Regions from separate parts of the Vibrio sp. MACH09 genome, predicted to be linked through region 1. Evidence: riboswitches for the same ligand, from Rfam matches in the RefSeq annotation. Region 1 holds a riboswitch; the other holds the start of a gene.
What was found. A riboswitch is a leader RNA that binds a small molecule or an ion and turns the genes downstream of it on or off. The one in region 1 is predicted to bind lysine.

Region 1 (3,431 bases):
AGTCTTATGGCGATTCCATGCATTCTCGAGCCCTTCATTCTTAAGTAGCAACAACGCTTCATGTAGAGCGTATAAGCTATTTACCGGAGCAGTATGATGATAACTACGTTTTCCATCACCACTCCAATATCCTAACACCAAGCTTTGATCCAAAAACCAGCTTTGAATGGGTTCTTTTCGTTGCTGAATCTTATCGATAGCGGCCTGAGAAAACGTAAGTGGCGAAAGTCCGGGAACACACGAAAGACATTTTTGACTGCCCGAGTAAACGGCATCCAGCTGCCATTCATCCACCAGCAGAGGAACACCCCCAAGTGAAGTTACCGCATCGACAATAGTCAGTACTTGTCTCTCTTTCGCTAAACGAGCCAATGACTGTGCATCACTTAATGCACCTGTCGACGTCTCGGCATGAACAAATGCTAGAGCCTTAACATCGGGATTAGCATCCAACGCAGCAGCTACTTTTTCAACACTGACAGGGCTGCCCCACTCATCATCGACAACAATCGCTTCCCCGCCGCAACGAACGACATTCTCACGCATTCGTTCGCCAAATACTCCATTACGACAGACAATGACCTTATCGCCCGGTTCAACTAGGTTAACAAAACACGCTTCCATACCAGCGCTACCCGGAGCTGAAACCGCGATAGTGAACTCATTTTCTGTTTGAAAAGCGTATTTCAAAAGCTGCTTTAACTCATCCATCATAGCGACGAAGAGCGGATCTAGATGCCCAATCGTTGGACGACTGAGAGCTTGCAACACCTGCGGGTATATATCTGATGGCCCTGGCCCCATTAATGTTCTTTGAGGAGGGATAAAGCTTTGTATGGTCATAATCAGTCCTTTCTAACAATTAGTCCTTTCTAAAAATAGCGGTCATTTATAATTATTAACTACCCGTTATATCCCCCTCAAATATTTCGAATAAATAGGGAACTACGATAGGTAAACCTCACAACAATACTAACTAAACCGCCTATCGAGAGATATAGGTTCACTAGCCTAAAGGAAAATATCTCTTTCAACAATGCGACTCAAGTCTAGTGGTCTAACCAGAAATTTAATCCGTGAATATTCTTTGACTAAAAATTCATTTAGCCATTGACTTTTATGCTGCAAAAACGTTCAATGAAGAAGATTGAGTTAACCGACACTATGTTGTTAATTCCGTCAGCTTTGATAGCAGAAGAGGAGCATTGCCCAGGCAGGTGTTATTGTGGAGCCTCAACTCCAATACATAACATTTATGGGGAGCAATGCCGAGATGAGTATTTAGTGAGTGTAAATATTTGTCGGTTGTGTAGGCTGAATCCTGCCAACTGTCGCCAGAGTATCTGGTGAAGAGCTTCTGAGGTATATTGCTTTTATCACGCTTTCCCCTCTGCTCTTATATTCTCTTCTCGGTTACATCGCAATTATCGCTTAGTAATAATTACTGAATATTCAATTTTATGGATGAAATGATAGGGAGAAACGCCGTGAGCGCATTCAATGTAGCGAAGTTTGGTGGCACAAGTGTTGCCAACTTTGAATCCATGAGCCGTTGTGCAGCCATTATAGAAAACAACCCCAACACGAGATTGGTGGTAAGTAGTGCCTGCTCAGGAGTAACAAATCTACTTGTTGAGCTTGCAAATGGTACCAGTTCAGAACGACGAAAAGCGCTGCTGAGTCAATTGGCAGAAATTCATGACAGCATAATTGATGAACTCGCGGATCCTTTGCAAACAGAAAGAGACGTGCACCTTTTACTGCAAGATGTCGCAATGGTTGCTGAACAAGCGGCGATTCAACCCAGCGATCAATTAACGGATCATCTGGTCGCAAGTGGCGAACTGATGTCGACCCATATCTTAACTCAGATTATGAGAGAGCGAGGTATCGAAGCTGTCCGATTTGATATACGCGATATTATGAAAACATCTGCCGTGTTTGGTAAAGCAGAACCCAATTTAATCGAAATATCTAAGCTTGCTAAACAGAAACTGGTTCCTCTATGCAATGACCATGTTGTGATTACACAAGGGTTTATCGGCTCTGATGACGCGGGAAATACCACAACATTGGGCAGAGGCGGAAGCGATTACAGTGCGGCTTTAATCGCAGAATCGGTTGAAGCCAAAGGATTAGAAATATGGACGGATGTTCCTGGAATATACACAACCGATCCAAGAATCGCCCCAAAAGCCACTCCTATCGCAGAAATTAGCTTTAGTGAAGCGTCTGAGATGGCCAATTTCGGAGCTAAAATACTTCATCCATCTACGTTACTTCCTGCCTTGCGCCATCAAATTCCAGTGTTTGTCGGCTCTTCTAAAGCTCCAGAAAAAGGAGGCACATGGATCAAGGAACAAGTCAGCAGCGCTCCACTCTTTCGAGCTGTCGCCCTTCGCTGCAATCAAACTATGGTGACATTGCATAGTCCAAATATGTTCCATGCCTACGGCTTCCTGGCTGAAGTATTTAAGATTTTGGCTAAGTATAAAATCTCCGTTGACCTGATAACAACATCAGAAGTGAGTGTCTCGCTAACATTAGATCAAACAAATACTTCCGGCGGCTCTCCCGAGCTTCCCCATCAAGCGCAACAGGAGCTAGAACAGCTTTGCAGTGTAGAAGTAGAACAGGATCTCTGTCTGGTTGCTCTGATAGGTAACAATATGAGTGAGTGTAAAGGGTACGCTAAAAAAGTATTTGGTACTCTTGAAGATATTAACTTACGTATGATCTGCTATGGTGCGAGTCAACACAATCTATGCTTCTTAGTTCGTTCAACTGATTCAAGACGTTCAATTCAGTTATTACATAAAGAGTTATTTGAACTTAGAGAATAGTGACGGTATTAATTTGGGGCTATATGACCAGTCATACAGCCCAACTCAAAGAATAAAAAATGGGCAAAATGCCCATTTTTTTGTTTGAAACCACATCAATTAATGTTCGGCGCTAACCACCTTTCAGCTTGCTGTAAGTCCCAACCTTTTCTTGCCGCATAATCTTCTACTTGATCTGACTGAATTTTAGCAACAGCGAAATATCGAGATTCTGGATGAGAGAAATACCAACCAGAAACTGACGCTCCCGGTAGCATCGCGTAGCTGGATGTAAGCTCCATACCAATATTCTCTTCAACTTCCATTAGGTCCCAAATTTGTTGCTTTTCACTATGTTCCGGACAAGCTGGGTACCCTGGCGCTGGGCGTATACCTTGATATTTTTCTCGAACGAGATCATCGGCCGTCAGAGATTCATTCTCGGCGTACCCCCAAATCTCTTTGCGTATTTTTTCATGCAGATATTCAGCAAGTGCTTCTGCAAGTCTATCCGCTACAGCTTGAACCATAATGGCATTGTAGTCATCACCTTGTGCTTTATAGCTGTCGGCAAGCTCCCTTTCGCCTATTCCACCAGTCACGGCAAAT
Region 2 (3,431 bases), 820 kb from region 1:
GTATATGGGTGGGCCAGAAAAAATTAAAAATACTAACGGAGCAGGGGACGCGGCTTTATCCGCTCTGTTGCACGATATGGCAGCCAATAAATACCATAAAGAAAATGTGCCTAATTCTAGTAAGCACCAAAACGCTTATTTGACTTACTCATCATTCTCTCAAGTGTGTAAATATGCAAACCGTTCTAGTTATGAAGTGTTGGTACAGCACTCTCCTCGTCTGTCTCGTGGATTACCTGAGAAAGAAGATAGCTTAGAAGAGGCATATTGGGAAAGGTAGTTTCTCTAGTCAATTATATATTTGACTTGGTTATTAATGCGATTGATATTAACCTTACTACTAGATATAAAAAAAGAGCTCATTAAGAGCTCTTTTTTTTAATATTCAATTTATCTTAGATTAAGAAATCATCTAAAGATTTGCCGGCATCTAGTTGAGATTGAATGGCGGAAGGAGTTCTACCTTGACCTGTCCATGTTTTCTCTTCACCAGTTGTATCTACATACTTATATTTAGCAGGGCGTGGTTCACGCTTCTTGCGAGTCTTAGTTTTTGCTTCACCAGATAGCGCTGAAATTAGATCTTCAACATCGATACCATCTTTAGCAATCATTTGAGCATATTCAGCAAGTTTAGCTTCACGAGCTTGATTCGCTACAAGTTCTTCTTCTGCTGCTTCACGGCGTTCTTCCACAACAAGAGTTAGTTTTTCTAGAGCTTCTTCTAATTGTTCAAAAGTTAATTCGCGAGCAAATGCACGCAGACTGCGAATATTGAGCAGTGTTTTTGTTAGTTCTGACATGATTTATCCCATTTGACATTATTAAACGCTTATAATAATAACAGTGTAATTTTATATTACAAACAAAAATAGTGAAATTAATAGATTATTTATGGGAATTTATATTGATAAAGCTATTGTATAGCTGGTAGATATAAATTTATTAACACGATATTGAAATTGCAATTATCAAATTGTTTAGTGATGAAATTAATATTATTAACGGATTCATATCTCGATAGTTGAGTAAAAACTAAGCTATAGTCTCTTTTTTCTGTCAGTCTATGGATTTTTATGTTGCAAAAAACGCCTAAATCCGTAGAATTATGCAAGTCGTAAGTCAGTTACTAGAGAGATTGTTGAATAATCTAGCAATTTCAAAGAGTAATTGAAGTAGAGGTGCAAGAACTATCAGTAGTTACTATTGGGGTGATGCCAATGAATAGTAGTGAAAGGAGTTTTTGCCGAAGTGAATATGCATATCAAAGCTGTTTGCTGGGGTTGTGTCAAATAGATACAACACTGCCATAGTATATTTGTTGTTAACTATGGAGCGCTACTGTAGGTTAGAAGGTGCAATTAGTATCTTTTACTTATTTATTAGAATATTGCATGTGTATATGTAATATGTCTGCAGTAGATCTCTAACCAATTGGTTTAAGAAGATCATGAATTTAATAGAATTTGCTACATCCCCCCTTTCATTGTTACCCCCTATAATGGCCCTAGGCCTAGCTATCCTAACTCGTAGAGTGTTGCTTTCTCTTGGTATTGGTATTGTTGTTGGCGCGTTTTTGTTAGCTGATTACTCTATTGGAAAAACCATCACCTATATCATAACAACCGTAAAAGGTGTGTTTATTGAAGATGGTGGAATAAATACTTGGAATATGAGTATTGTTGCCTTTTTGTTGTTGTTAGGAATGATGACGGCATTATTAACTTTATCTGGAGGTACAAGAGCGTTCGCAGCTTGGGCTCAAGTTAAAGTTAAGAACCGAAGAGGTTCTAAATTATTGGCGGCTTTCCTTGGTGTATTTATATTTGTTGATGACTATTTTAATAGTCTTGCGGTCGGTGCGATTTCGCGTCCTGTAACGGATAGATATAATGTCTCCCGCGCAAAGCTTGCGTATATTCTAGATTCAACTGCTGCTCCAATGTGCGTATTGATGCCTGCTTCTAGTTGGGGCGCTTATATTATGACAATTATAAGTGGTATTTTAGTTACCCATGGAGTTAATGAATATACTGCGCTGGGTGCCTATTTACGTTTAGTGCCAATGAACTTCTATGCACTATTTGCACTATTAATGGTTTTTGCCGTGGCGTGGTTCCAATTAGATATTGGACCAATGCGTAAACATGAGTTAGATGCATTAAATGGCGATGAAGATAACTCGTTGCAAGATGATAAAGGTGCTCGCGATTTAAATGAAGAGCTGGATATTATTGAAAGCCAAACAGGTAAAGTATCTGATCTTGTTCTTCCAATTGTATTTTTAATCATAGCTACCGTCGCTTCTATGATATATACAGGTGGTCAAGCATTGGCGTCTGATAATATTGATTTTAGTGTACTTGGTGCATTCGAGAATACCGATGTAGGTAAGTCTCTTGTTTATGGTGGTTTAGTAGGGGTTTTATCTGCTCTATTTACTGTTATAAAACAGAAATTACCAACTAGCGATATAAGTAAAACTATTTGGATTGGTGCTAAATCTATGTTTGGTGCAATTCTTATTCTAGTATTTGCATGGTCAATTGGTTCAGTAATAGGTGACATGAAAACGGGTGCTTATTTATCATCTCTTGCTCAAGGTAATATTAGCCCTCAATGGTTACCTGTTATTTTATTTTTGCTATCAGGTTTAATGGCATTTTCTACCGGAACATCTTGGGGAACATTTGGAATTATGTTGCCTATTGCCGGAGACATGGCCGGAGCAACAGATATTGCTTTGATGCTACCAATGTTAGGTGCGGTATTAGCCGGTTCTGTATTTGGTGATCACTGTTCTCCAATTTCAGATACCACCATATTGTCATCTACTGGTGCTAAGTGTAACCATATCGATCACGTTGCTACTCAGCTACCTTATGCCTTAATTGTGGCATTAATCTCGTGTATTGGTTATGTCGTACTTGGACTTACTGCTTCAATTACTTCTGCGTTTGTTGCTTCAGCAGTGGCATTTGTTGTGGCATGTTTTGTGATGGCTTCAATAGCGAAATCACAGCGTAGTCAAGTACAAAGCGTTTAATAAGCTCTAGGCTATAAATCGCTATTGCTGAAACTAAAACAGGAGCCTATTGGCTCCTGTTTTAGTTTTGCATCCTGAAAGCAAGAACTACAATGATAGCTAGTGTGTAAACGTCTCTATTTTTGCCCCCACAGTGATGCCCGCTGAAATGATCTAACTGAATTGATGATTCCCATACGCTGATTGGATTAATTGGCTGATTAGAACGGTTGAGCGCATATTGGCCATACGCGCTATTGGGGATGCTATTCGGTAATAGTTTTAAAAAACTGAATTTTTATGTTGAAAATTGAAGCAAGCTTCGCTAGTGTGGTTAGCAAGTAAACGGAGTTAAGACATTATGCGTAGAATATTATCAAACATTCATCATCATCATCCTGAGTAG

Region 2: another riboswitch for lysine. It lies ahead of CHJ_RS05090 (Na+/H+ antiporter NhaC family protein); the one in region 1 lies ahead of lysC (lysine-sensitive aspartokinase 3).

The regions. Positions count from the first base shown of each region.
Region 1 is NZ_BSFZ01000001.1:298,885-302,315, reverse strand. It holds gene CHJ_RS01360 (pyridoxal-phosphate-dependent aminotransferase family protein) at 1-843, opposite strand, end outside; lysine riboswitch at 1,188-1,365, shown strand; gene lysC (lysine-sensitive aspartokinase 3) at 1,470-2,843, shown strand; gene metH (methionine synthase) at 2,939-3,431, opposite strand, start outside.
Region 2 is NZ_BSFZ01000001.1:1,122,407-1,125,837, forward strand. It holds gene CHJ_RS05080 (inosine/guanosine kinase) at 1-280, shown strand, start outside; gene CHJ_RS05085 (H-NS family nucleoid-associated regulatory protein) at 396-803, opposite strand; lysine riboswitch at 1,169-1,349, shown strand; gene CHJ_RS05090 (Na+/H+ antiporter NhaC family protein) at 1,451-3,046, shown strand; His leader region at 3,407-3,431, shown strand, end outside.